DNA from 2 places in the Paenibacillus wynnii genome. Region 2 is predicted to be linked to the other one. Evidence: riboswitches for the same ligand, from Rfam matches in the RefSeq annotation. Region 2 holds a riboswitch; the other holds the start of a gene.
The links. A riboswitch is a leader RNA that binds a small molecule or an ion and turns the genes downstream of it on or off. The one in region 2 is predicted to bind thiamine pyrophosphate.
Positions count from the first base shown of each region.

Region 1: linked by a shared signal. The riboswitch ahead of PWYN_RS09740 (ABC transporter substrate-binding protein) and the one ahead of thiC (phosphomethylpyrimidine synthase ThiC) in region 2 are both predicted to bind thiamine pyrophosphate.

Region 1 covers NZ_JQCR01000002.1:1,597,811-1,600,973, reverse strand. The annotation lists gene PWYN_RS09750 (ABC transporter permease) at 1-307, opposite strand, end outside; gene PWYN_RS09745 (thiamine-binding protein) at 304-597, opposite strand; gene PWYN_RS09740 (ABC transporter substrate-binding protein) at 829-1,869, opposite strand; TPP riboswitch at 2,030-2,140, opposite strand; gene PWYN_RS09735 (hypothetical protein) at 2,169-3,163, opposite strand, start outside.
Region 2 covers NZ_JQCR01000002.1:1,220,827-1,223,989, forward strand. The annotation lists gene thiC (phosphomethylpyrimidine synthase ThiC) at 1-1,284, opposite strand, end outside; TPP riboswitch at 1,454-1,560, opposite strand; gene PWYN_RS27930 (S-layer homology domain-containing protein) at 2,206-3,163, opposite strand, start outside.

The sequences.
Region 1 (3,163 bases), 380 kb from region 2:
GGACATTCTGACTCAGGATAAGCAGTGGATACAAAGCACGTTTGGCCCAAGGCAGCAGGTGCAGCAATAAAGCAACTATCAGCCCTACCGCCGTTCCTATGGGAAAGCCGATCAAAGTAAGGCGAAGCGTTGCAACCGTATGTTCCCCAATTCCTGCAGCGTTGCTGGTAGACTCCCGGGCGATATCTGTCGGACTCGGTAGAATCCACGCTTCAATATGGAAGAGTGACACGGACAGCTGCCATACGGCTAAAAAGAAGACGACCGCCACAAGTGGCGGCCATATTTGCTTCCAGGTTGATCTCACGGCCGATATTTCTCCGTCAGTTTATCCATGCTGATTCCGTTCGGGTTATGAGCGATCTTGATCTGCGAAATCACGCTTGGGCTGCCTGCCGCAACCAACGCTTCATGCATCTGGCGGACGATCTCGAGCAGCTCTGTCAGTTCCCCTTCCATGGTCGTATCCAGCGGATTCACCTGATGCTTAACACCGGATTGCTGAATAACTTCGATAGCCTTGTCCACATACGGGATGGAATCCTCATTGTTCGGAGTTTTTGGGATCACTTGAATGCTTAATAGGGTATTTGCCATGTGAAATCATCCTTTCAGTTTGAAGTAAAATAAACTAAATATTTCGCAAAAAGGGTCGGTCGTCACTACGGTGAATGTTGGACTTCCGGCCGCTGTTGTCTCCAGATTTATTTGATTTTGTTCCGCCTACTAGCGGTGTAAATCCGGAGACAAAGGCGGTCGCTAACGCTCCTACAGTTCCAAAATCCCCCTTCGTTCCTACTTTCCTATTGTTTATTTTATTGTAAGATTTTACTGCCCGTCCGGCAAAAAGTCATTTGTAAATGCTTTGGTAGTATCCAGTGGTTTATCCAGCAGCTTTAGACCATACATCCAGTCTGCGTAGTTTTTCCACACTTCAGCCTTTTGCTCACCCCAGCGGGCAGCATCTTCCGTATATTTCGGGCTGAGCCATTTCTGACTGGCAAGAACCAGCTTGGCATCTAAGTCAGGTACAGCTTTGGTTAGAATGGCAGCAGCTTCTTCCGGTTTGTCGATGGCATATTGATATCCTTTCGACGTAGCCTTCAAGAATGCCTTCACCAGTTCCGGATTCTCGGCAATCGCTTTCTCACTTGTGGTAAGCACAGGGGTGTAATAATCTAGTTGCGGTGCGTAGTCCTTCAGATACTGCATATCCAGCGGCTCTCCGCGCAGTTCAGCTTCAATCCCTGTCCAAGCATAGAATATCCAGGCAAAATCAATATCACGTTTAACAGCTGTGAAATAATCGGCTTCACCAATATTGACAATTTTTACTTTCTTAACATCGCCGCCATCAGGATCCATAATCGCTTTCATGGCTGCTTCCTCGGCAGGAGAGCCCCAGCCTCCATAGGTTTTGCCCTCGAAATCTTTAGGGGTCTTGATATTGCGGTCCTTCGGAGCTGCAAAACCGGATGTATTATGCTGAATGATGGCAGCAATGGAGACCAGTGGCACTCCTTGAAGGCGAGCCAATGTTAAAGCCTCTTGAGCGCTAATTCCAAAAGCTGCTTCGCCGGAGGCAACCATGGTATCCGCGCCTGCAGCGCCCGGCTGCACGATCTCTACATCCAGACCTTCCTCAGTATAATAGCCAAGATCCTTGGCTGCATAAAGTCCGGTATGATTGGTATTCGGCGTCCAGTCGAGGGCAACCTTAATTTTAGTGAGTGTCTTGGGTGCATCTGTAGCTGCAGCAGTAGTTGCTTCCGGGGCAGCACCCGTGTTTCCGTTAGTACTGCCGCATCCGGCAATAGCAATAACCAGCATGCAGGTAAGGCACAACATTAGTACTTTTTTGACTCCCATTTTCTGTTTCTCTCCTTTGAATGTGCGGAAACGTAAGGCTAAGCCTGACATCTCCTGATCTATTCCCGTCTCACCGTACAAATTGAACAATCCGAAATACCAAAAAAGCGCCCCGAAGATCGGGACGCGGCAGGCGCTTGAATTAGTTATGGTTACAGGAACCAAGACTTATGGCGTTTCCTACGCTGGCATTATCCAGATCAGGTATAAGGGTCAGTATCTTATGGGATACAATCTCAGCCGGCCAATTCCAGCACCCCTGCTTATAAAGTTAGCGGGTTACGGTGTATTATAGACGATTAATCTTCAAGATGAAACCTTTTCTTGCGGCGATCCTGAATTCTTCCCCACAATGCCCGCACGGTAAGCGAGAGACTTACTACAATACCGGTCATCGCTAAAAATAAGGCCAGGTATTCAAAAGGAGAATACTCCAGCATTTTACTCCACTTAATCTGACCCTTTAGATCTTCAATGACCTGATTCATACCATAGATTCCGCTGATAACAGTATATACCGTAAGAATCATAAGAAGATTATCCCGCCGTTTGGACTGAAACTTATCCTGATACTGAAACAGGTCATCCAGTGTCTGTTTTACTTCTACGAATAAAGCGTCATTGCCATATACCTTCCGCATCTGTAAAAAGATTTCCCGCCCCTGTGATTGCGAAATAAGCTCCAGGAAATAAAATTTAGCCGAGAAGCGGTTAATGGAATAGATCAGATTCTCAATTTGCTCATAATCGTTATCGATCCGCAGCCGCGAATGCATATTTGCCAGCTTGAGCAATACGATTTTGTGGAAAACACTCAATAACAGTCCATAATAATATTCCCCGTACATCTCGTTGGCAAGATTGGTGGAGATATCTGATCCCTCCCGCGTAAGACAGCAGAAGGTTTGCTCGTTGGTCATGTAATAAGTGTTGGGTCCCCATCGGTTATAGGAATGGGTGCTGCAATAATTGTCGATGTAGGTAGGATCACTGGCACTCTTATGAGGTTGTCCTTTGAGATTGATACCATCCAGTTGAGAGGCTCTATACCGGAGGTGGATATCAATCTCGGCATCTTCTTCAAATTGGTAAAAGGCTTGTACAAGCATCCGCTCATCTACGAAATAAGGCAAGGTCTCAAAGTAGGCTCCGCTCAGCTCCGAGGAATCCAGACAAGAACGAAGACCGGGCACCAGCTCACTGAACACGAAATCTCCCACCTGTTCGAACACGCGGCCATTATGATGAATGTGTGTATGGGAATCCTTCTTGGACACATCCTCCAATGTACGGA
Region 2 (3,163 bases):
GGGAGCAATATCTGTTGTTAAGGGGCCTAATGTGTAAAAAGGAGCTCCATGGCAAAGCTCTAGCTGCTTATCCATGTTCTCTTTGATCAGATGCATCGGCACATGACCTGGCCCCTCCACCATTACCTGAACATCATGCTTCCATGCCAGCGATGTTAATTCACCCAACGTTTCCAGTTCGGCAAATTGAGCCTCATCATTGGCATCGGCGATAGAACCTGGCCGCAGCCCGTCTCCCAGGGAGAATGCCACATCGTAAGCCTTCATAATCTCACAAATATCCTCAAAATGGGTATATAAAAAGTTCTCCTGATGATGTGCAAGGCACCACGCCGCCATAATTGATCCACCACGTGAGACAATACCTGTCATCCGCCCTGCGGTCAGTGGAATATAACGAAGCAGCACTCCGGCATGAATCGTAAAATAGTCCACTCCCTGCTCCGCTTGCTCGATCAGCGTATCCCGGTAAACCTCCCAATTTAAATCCTCGGCCTTCCCGTTCACCTTTTCCAAAGCCTGATAGATGGGCACTGTTCCGATAGGTACAGGGGAGTTGCGGATAATCCATTCGCGGGTAGTGTGAATGTTTTTGCCTGTCGATAGATCCATGATATTATCCGCGCCCCAGCGTGTGGCCCATCTCATCTTCTCCACCTCTTCCTCAATAGACGAGGACACGGCGGAGTTGCCGATATTGGCGTTGATTTTCACTAGGAAATTCCGCCCGATAATCATAGGTTCACTCTCAGGATGATTAATATTGGCAGGTATAATTGCGCGGCCGCTGGCTACCTCATCTCTTACAAACTCAGGTGTAACATTCTCACGGATGGCTATAAACTCCATTTCCGACGTAATAATCCCTTTCCGTGCGTAATAAAGTTGACTGACATTCCGGCCCTTTTTGGCTCTAAGCGGACGCCGCTGTAATCCTGGAAATATCTCCACACCCGACTTACCCGTGGCATTCCCATTATCCTCCGGTTTGATAGTTCTTCCTTCATAGGCTTCCGAATCTCCACGACTTCCAATCCACAAAAAACGATGAGGCGTTAAACCCTGACGAATATCACTATGCGCTTCGTCGTTAGTATAAGCCCCGCTAGTATCATAGACACGGACTGGAGCATTCTCCTCTTCCCCGCTGGTACCCGATGTTCGGCTCAATGTAATCTCGCGCATGGGTACTTGAATATCGGGCCGCGATCCCTCCACATACACCTTACGACTTCCTGGAAAAGCCGACAGATCAATCGTATCTTTCTTCGCTTGGCTAGGCATTTACATTCCTCCTAAAGGTTTGTAAGCGACACTTCAGTGAGTCCGAGAAGTATAAAACTCACTTCAGAAGCATTCGCTTATTTGGCAGCAACAAATAAGAGTGCGCGCAAAAAAGCCGCTCCACAATGGAGCGGCTTTATCCATAAACGGCCAAGGCCAACCATGAAAAAAGAGTCCGACTCCACTTTCCTACGCTGGTATAATCCAGATCAGGTTCAAGGGTCCAGGAATTCAATTTTCCCGTCTCAGCCCATTCAGGCTCCCCTAGTGGTTTCTTATTTAAGTTAGTTATAAGTTACAGAGAAACCCATCATTTGTCAACTTAAGTTTATCCATCAGAAATTGTATATCTTCGGTTCTTACCTTCGCAGAGTAAACTACGTTAGCGACTAATCAAGCAATTTAAGCAAATGAATCTCAGGAGATTTCAGTAAATGATTCTCAGGCAATGACTCAACTTGTAACTACTCATCTATCGCTCCAGTCAGACGGTTGCTTGTATTCACACCATTAAATTAAAGGGATGCGGATGATGAGTAACGGAACCCACGTTAATCGCAAAACAAGGCTAGCCAAAGGGTGATCTTAGTTTAGTTGCACTTTATACACTTAACTGATGCAAAAACAACTCTCGCAGGGCTTTAATTGTAATAAATACATCTAAACTCTGGCTAAAGGGGCATTATCGCCGAATATCATAAATATAAGTGTACTTTGTGCAACTACACTAAGAGACTCCATTAATTTGGATGTTTTAGTTGTAGAAAGTACACTTAAAAACTCACACAGTCCTCGTAAAGCTCTCTGGTTGCTTAGTCTGGCTTAGTCTGGCTTAGTCAGGTCTAGTCTTGTTTAGTCTGGCCTTGTCTGGCCTTGTCATGCTTAATCTAGCTTAGTATTGCATGATCATGTATAGGCTGCCTAACGATATTCCAATGTAAGCGAAAGAGACATGCCGTTATAGGAATATGAATATCCAGATAACACCTGGCTCGAAGCCATTGCGGCAGTAAGGTCAGCAATCGCATCTCCCTCATAAGCAGGCTTGATGCTCAACTCCGTCTCATGGGCTGCAATAGTCTTGGCAATCCTCTCCTTCAGTTCCATAGCGCTGTGTACAACAAGATCTTTATACTCATAATAATTCTTCGATATCGCCGTAGCTTCAGGCCACTTTACTGTCTCCCAGATATGATCCTTCATGAGTTCCTTATCCGTAACGTTGAAATAGCTATATATTAATCTTCCCTTTTCATCTGGAACCGGATCATCCCAAGTAACGTCCAAATTATAATATTCATTGTCAATCTTCACTTTATTCCACGCATGACTTATGCCGTCCGCCGTTCCTATCACTATCTCTGAATCTATACCGGCCAGCTCCAGCAGCAGATGTGCTGCATAGGCGTAACCTTGGCATACAGCGCTTCCGTTGAATAGGACACCATAGGCGCTGAACACGTCGTCCGGCAATGTATCCTTCAGGTAGTTGTCGTAATCGTAAACGGTGTGAAGAATAATATAGTCATGGATGGCGATCTCCTTCTCCATGTCACTCATGCCCGGCTTGATAATTTCTGTATTGACCCGTACTGATTCCTCATAGATTTTTTTCGTACGGTCGTCTTGAAAGAGGAGAGGTTTGTCTGATTGCTCGATGGCCCCCAGCAGCTCATGTTCATTTCTAACAAAGACCGGCCCATAGAGATCATAGATCCGAAACGCCAGTACAAAGATTTGCTCACGTGATGCTTTAGCCTTCGGTTGGAACGCTATCCCCCCCTTGGACTCCGTCCCTTGTAAAATACCGCTGGAGGAAAGCTTGTTCACGGCACTTCCCGCCCAGCCAGCCACAGCGCTTGCGTCCGTGAACGTAGGT